2 regions of the Paenibacillus sp. FSL M7-1455 genome follow, and region 2 is predicted to be linked to the other one. Evidence: a T-box and tRNA genes for the amino acid it is inferred to sense, from the RefSeq annotation. Region 2 holds a T-box; the other holds one or more tRNA genes.
The links. A T-box is a leader RNA that pairs with one kind of tRNA and senses whether it is charged. The one in region 2 lies ahead of NYE48_RS20620 (valine--tRNA ligase), so its partner is inferred to be a tRNA-Val.

Region 1 (3,252 bases), 320 kb from region 2:
CGCCCATTAAAGCGGTACGCGAGCTGGGTTCAGAACGTCGTGAGACAGTTCGGTCCCTATCTGTCGTGGGCGTAGGAAATTTGAGAGGAGCTGTCCTTAGTACGAGAGGACCGGGATGGACGTACCGCTGGTGCACCAGTTGTTCCGCCAGGAGCATGGCTGGGTAGCTACGTACGGACGGGATAAGCGCTGAAAGCATCTAAGCGTGAAGCCCCCCTCAAGATGAGATTTCCCAGTATGTAAGACCCCTTGAAGACGACGAGGTAGATAGGTTGGAGGTGGAAGTGCAGCAATGCATGGAGCTGACCAATACTAATCGGTCGAGGGCTTATCCTAAATTACCCACCAAAGTGAAGAGCAGCTTCGTAGCTGATTCCGAGTACTTTGGCGGGGCCCGGAACAAAAACCGGGAAATGCTACGGAAAATAAAACGCAAACGTTTCGTATCTAGTTTTCAGGGAGTCAAAACAACTTTTTGAAGCTCAAGTGGTTTCGAAGGACAAGTATGACTTTCGGCATTTGGCGATGCCGATTCCTGTACATATCGTATTGGAATTCAATCGTCAATCAAGATGAAGCGAATTTCACAAACGATTTTGAAGCTGCGATGTTGCAGCGAAAAATCCCGTTTGGTGGCGATGGCGGAGGGGTTCCACGCGTACCCATCCCGAACACGACCGTTAAGCCCTCCAGCGCCGATGGTACTTGGACCGAAGGGTCCTGGGAGAGTAGGACGCTGCCAAGCGGAAACCACATCCTTTGTGGTTATTTTTTTGCGAAACGTTCCCCGATAGCTCAGTCGGTAGAGCACTCGACTGTTAATCGAGTTGTCACAGGTTCGAGTCCTGTTCGGGGAGTTGAATTCCAATAAAATGTTTGAATGCTGAAAGCAATCATCATTTTTGGACAAGACGCGGAGAGGTGTCCGAGCTGGCCGAAGGAGCACGATTGGAAATCGTGTAGGCGTCACAAGCGTCTCGAGGGTTCGAATCCCTCTCTCTCCGCCAGCATTTCAAACTTTACATATTAAGGCCCGTTGGTCAAGGGGTTAAGACACCTCCCTTTCACGGAGGTAACAGGGGTTCGAATCCCCTACGGGTCACCATTACTTTCCCTTGATTGGGACGAGAATCCAGTCGGGTTCATAGAAAATTTAAGGAGACTTAGCTCAGCTGGGAGAGCATCTGCCTTACAAGCAGAGGGTCGGGGGTTCGATCCCCTCAGTCTCCACCATTATTCCTCAAAGCGAAAAGCTTTCAGGATTCATAAAGGCCTGGAACCGTGGTGTAGAGGCCTAACATGCCTGCCTGTCACGCAGGAGATCGCGGGTTCGAATCCCGTCGGTTCCGCCATTATTGTTCTCTAGCATCATCTTACTCAATCATTGCGCCGGTGTAGCTCAATTGGTAGAGCAACTGACTTGTAATCAGTAGGTTGGGGGTTCAAGTCCTCTCGCCGGCACCAGAATTGCATATGGCGGTCGTGGCGAAGGGGTTAACGCACCGGATTGTGGCTCCGGCATTCGTGGGTTCAAGTCCCATCGATCGCCCCATTTATCCTAACTATTGGGGATTAGCCAAGCGGTAAGGCAACGGACTTTGACTCCGTCATGCATAGGTTCGAATCCTATATCCCCAGCCATTTTACTCAAGGCAATTACGAGCCATTAGCTCAGTTGGTAGAGCACCTGACTTTTAATCAGGGTGTCGAAGGTTCGAGTCCTTCATGGCTCACCAGTTTTTCAATTGCGCGTGTGGCGGAATTGGCAGACGCACTAGACTTAGGATCTAGCGTCTTTGACGTGGGGGTTCAAGTCCCTCCACGCGCACCATGAATATGCGGACGTGGCTCAGCGGTAGAGCATCGCCTTGCCAAGGCGAGGGTCGCGGGTTCGATTCCCGTCGTCCGCTCCATTTAACTGTTTACCTTCTTTTCGGGATGTAGCTCAGCTTGGTAGAGCACCTGGTTTGGGACCAGGGGGTCGCATGTTCGAATCGTGTCATCCCGATCTCTTTCTTTTTTCACGCGGGTGTAGTTCAATGGTAGAACTCCAGCCTTCCAAGCTGGTAGCGTGGGTTCGATTCCCATCACCCGCTCCATATAGATTTAAAACAATCACGCCGAAGGGCGTTTTTTTGTTATATGGAGGCGTGTGGGGAAGAGAAGCCATGCAGCGTGGGTGCGACCGTCCGTGAAAGCTTCTTTAAGAATGTCCCGATCAGGACGCGCGTCAACATCAACCTCTAGGTGCGAGCCGCAGGCTCGCCTTTTAAATCGAGATGTTGAGTATTCCCATCACCCGCACCATATAGATTTAAAACAAACACGCCGAAGGGCGTTTTTTTGTTATATAGCAATCCATTCAGGTTCTCCCGGTTTTTGGATATTTCCTGGTGCAACCGCCGCCTCAAAAAATGATGACCGGAATAATCATATAAAAGGAAGGGTATGATTTTCGAAAACAGAACGGCCTGGCCTGAGAAATTCTGAGGATAGTAAGCGGTTTGCACGAAAAGGAGGTCATCCGAATGAAAAAAGTGTGGATCGATGCCGGACATGGCGGCAAAGATTCGGGGGCTACCGGAAATGGTTTGCAGGAAAAGGATGTTGTTCTTGCGCTAGCATTAGCCATTAAAAAGCGTTTGGATTCGGAATATGAGGATGTACAGGCATTGTTATCCCGAAGCACGGACGTGTTTGTCGAACTGAAGGACCGGACCGGCCAGGCTAACGCCGCGGGCGCAGATCTTCTGATTAGCGTTCATTGCAATGCGGGAGGCGGCTCGGGCGGTTTTGAATCTTATCGTTATACGTCGGCATCGGCAGCGACGGTGAAGCTCCAAAACCTGCTCCATACGGAAATCATGGCTGGGTTGAAACCTTTTGGCGTCGCGGATCGAGGGCAAAAGACCGGGAACCTGCACATGTGCCGCGAGAGCCGGATGCCGGCCGTTTTGACGGAAAACTTATTCATCGATGTCGCGTCCGATGCCGCCAAGCTTAAACAGCCGGCCGTGATGGAGGCGATCGTAAGCGGGCATGTCCTCGGAATCGCAAAATATTTGGGGCTGAAAAAGAAAGAGACTCCCGCCCCGGACGGCCCCGAAGTAACCGTAATCGCCAATGGCAAAACGCTGAGCGGCGCCAAGCTGGAGGATGGGGTAGTCACGGTGCCTCTGCGTGCAATTGCCGAAGCCTTAGGGGCGAACCTTACATGGGACAATCAGACGAAAACGGCTACCATTACGAAAT
Region 2 (3,252 bases):
CGTCTTTTTCGCCGCTTCATCCTCCCCATACAACGACAGCTTGGAAAATTCGATATACCAGTCGCAGAGGTCATCCCAGATGAAGTTATACAGCAAGCGGCCGGTTTCGCCAAATTCATAGGCATCTATTAGACGCGTGATGTCCCGGGAAGTTTCGTTCAGACGGTGCAAAATCCAGCGGTCGGCCGTGCTCAGGTTGCCGCTGATGTCGATGTCGCCGTACGTGAAGCCTTCAAGGTTCATAAGCGCGAAACGCGAAGCGTTCCAGATCTTGTTGGCGAAGTTCCGGGCCTGCTCGACGCGTTCCCAGCGGAAGCGCAGATCCTGTCCCGGCGTGCTGCCCGTCGAAATCATGTAGCGCATGGCGTCCGCACCGTACTTCTCGATGACATCCAGCGGGTCGACGCCGTTGCCGAGCGATTTGGACATCTTTTTGCCTTCCGGATCGCGCACCAGTCCGTGCATCAGCACGTCCTTGAACGGAATTTCGCCGGTGAATTCAAGCGCGGTAAAGATCATCCGGGCTACCCAGAAATAAATGATGTCGTAACCGGTCACCAATACGTCCGTCGGATAGTAGCGTTTCAAATCGTCGGTTTGGTCCGGCCAGCCCAGCGTCGAAAACGGCCACAGCCCGGAGCTGAACCAGGTATCAAGCACGTCCTCGTCCTGATGGAGGTTTGCGGAACCGCACTTGGAGCATGTAGCGACCTCTTCATATGCCACGTGAACTTCGCCGCAGTCGTCGCAGTACCAAGCCGGAATGCGGTGGCCCCACCAGAGCTGGCGGGAAATGCACCAGTCGCGAACGTTTTCGATCCAGTTCAAATAGGTTTTTTCGAAACGTTCGGGTACGAAGTTAACGCCTTTGCCCGATTTCTGGGCTTCGATGGCCGCTTCGGCCAGCGGCTGCATTTTGACGAACCATTGCGTGGACAAATACGGCTCTACGACGGCGCCGGTGCGCTCGCTGTGCCCGACTTGATGGACATGGTCTTCGATCCGGATCAGAACGCCCTGCTCCTTCAAGTCCTGAACGATTTGCTTCCGGCATTCGCTGCGGTCAAGCCCTTCGTATTTGCCGGCCTGGTCGTTCATCGTGCCCGTCTCGTCCATCACCGTAATTTGCGGCAGGTTATGGCGCAGGCCGACCTCGAAGTCGTTCGGGTCGTGGGCAGGCGTAATTTTAACGGCCCCGCTTCCGAATTCCTTGTCGACGTACTCGTCGGCGATGACCGGGATTTCGCGGCCCACGATCGGCAGCACGAGCATTTTGCCGATCATGTCCTTGTAACGTTCGTCTTTCGGATGAACCGCGACGGCGGTATCGCCCAGCATCGTTTCCGGACGCGTCGTCGCGACCGTGATATGCCCGCTGCCGTCTTTCAACGGATAGGCAAGATGATACAGATGTCCTTGAACCTCTTTATATTCGACTTCGATGTCCGACAGCGCCGTACGGGCGGCCGGATCCCAGTTGATGATGCGTTTGCCGCGGTATATGAGCCCTTTTTCATGCAGCTTGACGAAAACTTCGCGCACCGCTTTGGACAATCCCTCGTCCAGCGTGAACCGCTCCCTGGAGTAATCGAGGGAAAAGCCCATTTTCGCCCATTGCTCATGAATGGTTTCGGCGTATTTTTCCTTCCATTCCCATACCTTTTCCAGGAACTTCTCCCGGCCCAGGTCATAACGGCTAACGCCTTCCTCGCGCAGCTTCTGCTCCACTTTCGTCTGGGTGGCGATGCCGGCATGGTCCGAGCCCGGAAGCCACAGCGCGTCATATCCCTGCATCCGCTTGGTGCGGATCAAAATGTCCTGCAGCGTAAAATCGAGCGCGTGCCCGATATGCAGCATGCCGGTTACGTTCGGCGGCGGAATCACGATGGTGTAAGGCTTTGCGTCTTTGCGCTGTCCCGCCTTAAAGAATTCGCCGTCGATCCAATATTTGTACCATTTTTGCTCGGCAGCCTTCGGATCGTAAGTCGTCGGCATTTCCGTCGTTAATTTGTTGTCCTGCTCTGTCATTTTCTAACTCCTCCATCACAAGATCAGCTTTCTTCGGGATTTTGGCAATCCTTGGCAAGAAAAACAAAAAAGCCTTCCGTCCTCAAAGGACGAAAGGCTGTTCTTTCGCGGTACCACCTTTGTTTCGCGCCATGGTCAACCTTCTACGCCAGATCTCTCCGGCGGCCGTCCTCCGGGGACGGATGCCTTCATGCACGCGACACTTCATGCAGATAACGGCTGCAGCCGGCCATGCCCTAACCCGGCGCAAAAAGCGGACGGGATCAAGCAGGCAACTCCCGGGCGACTTCGGTTGAAACAGCATCCTGCGGAATCTCTCAGCGCAGCAATTCCACTCTCTGAAGGGCATGTCATCCTACTATTCCCGTTCATCGTTCTTCAACAAAATATATACACATCATAACTTGGTTGCGGATTTTAGTCAACATAACCGGTGCCGTTGCCTAAAGTCGATTCCGCGTTATAACGTTTATTATTAACATATGTATCTTTCTTAAACAAGGTCCTTCGGCGAAGGCACAAAAAGAACCGCCCGGCGCTTATTCGGGCACCGGGCGTCGTCAACGCGAATTTATGGGATGTAGAGAATCTGTCCTTCCTCGACGGTCTGTTCGGACAGACGGTTATACAGCAAAATTTCGCGCGCGGTGAGCTGGTAGCGGCTGGCGATCGTCTCCAGCGTTTCTTCCCGCTGCACGATGCAAAGGCGCACCTTGCGGAACTGGTTTTTCTCGGTGCTGCTGCCGAGAAAGAGATTCTGCCACTGAATATCATCGCTCACGGACGACTCGCGTTCCGCCTCCTCCGCTTTCGGCTCTTCCGGGGCGGCCTGCTGCTCCTGCTGATTCTGGGAGCGGCTGGAGGATAGCAACGAGGAAAATCCGATCGCTTCTTTTTCGCCGGACTCCGCTTCCTTCTTGCTGCCGAGCGCGACCCGCATTTCCCGCTCATCCGGCGCTTCTTCCTGCGCAACCGACTCGCTATGGAAAGCGCTGAACGGGAAGGCAGGCTCAAACGGCTGATCCTGACCCACGGAAGTCAGGTAGAGATCCTTTTCCGTATCCTCATCCGCTTGGATCGCCGTTTTTTCGGGATGCAGCAGTTCCGACTCGTCTTCATGCTCGAAATGCCAAACGTTCGGCTGGTTTTTGCCCTTTCCGCCGCGCTCCCCGGATTCCTTGTCCGTATGTAACGCGGCAAGCGCAGGTTCTTCTTCCGTCTGCG

Region 1: it has a tRNA-Val gene. The T-box ahead of NYE48_RS20620 (valine--tRNA ligase) is inferred to sense a tRNA for this amino acid. The anticodon was not compared.

What each region holds. Positions count from the first base shown of each region.
Region 1 is NZ_JBBORO010000001.1:4,791,326-4,794,577, reverse strand. It holds rRNA gene NYE48_RS22125 (23S ribosomal RNA) at 1-336, shown strand, start outside; rRNA gene rrf (5S ribosomal RNA) at 629-745, shown strand; tRNA gene NYE48_RS22115 (tRNA-Asn) at 785-857, shown strand; tRNA gene NYE48_RS22110 (tRNA-Ser) at 916-1,007, shown strand; tRNA gene NYE48_RS22105 (tRNA-Glu) at 1,031-1,105, shown strand; tRNA gene NYE48_RS22100 (tRNA-Val) at 1,158-1,233, shown strand; tRNA gene NYE48_RS22095 (tRNA-Asp) at 1,276-1,352, shown strand; tRNA gene NYE48_RS22090 (tRNA-Thr) at 1,389-1,464, shown strand; tRNA gene NYE48_RS22085 (tRNA-His) at 1,477-1,552, shown strand; tRNA gene NYE48_RS22080 (tRNA-Gln) at 1,567-1,641, shown strand; tRNA gene NYE48_RS22075 (tRNA-Lys) at 1,661-1,736, shown strand; tRNA gene NYE48_RS22070 (tRNA-Leu) at 1,748-1,831, shown strand; tRNA gene NYE48_RS22065 (tRNA-Gly) at 1,839-1,913, shown strand; tRNA gene NYE48_RS22060 (tRNA-Pro) at 1,935-2,008, shown strand; tRNA gene NYE48_RS22055 (tRNA-Gly) at 2,026-2,099, shown strand; gene NYE48_RS22050 (N-acetylmuramoyl-L-alanine amidase) at 2,529-3,252, shown strand, end outside.
Region 2 is NZ_JBBORO010000001.1:4,468,120-4,471,371, forward strand. It holds gene NYE48_RS20620 (valine--tRNA ligase) at 1-2,028, opposite strand, end outside; T-box leader at 2,111-2,409, opposite strand; gene NYE48_RS20625 (LysM peptidoglycan-binding domain-containing protein) at 2,600-3,252, opposite strand, start outside.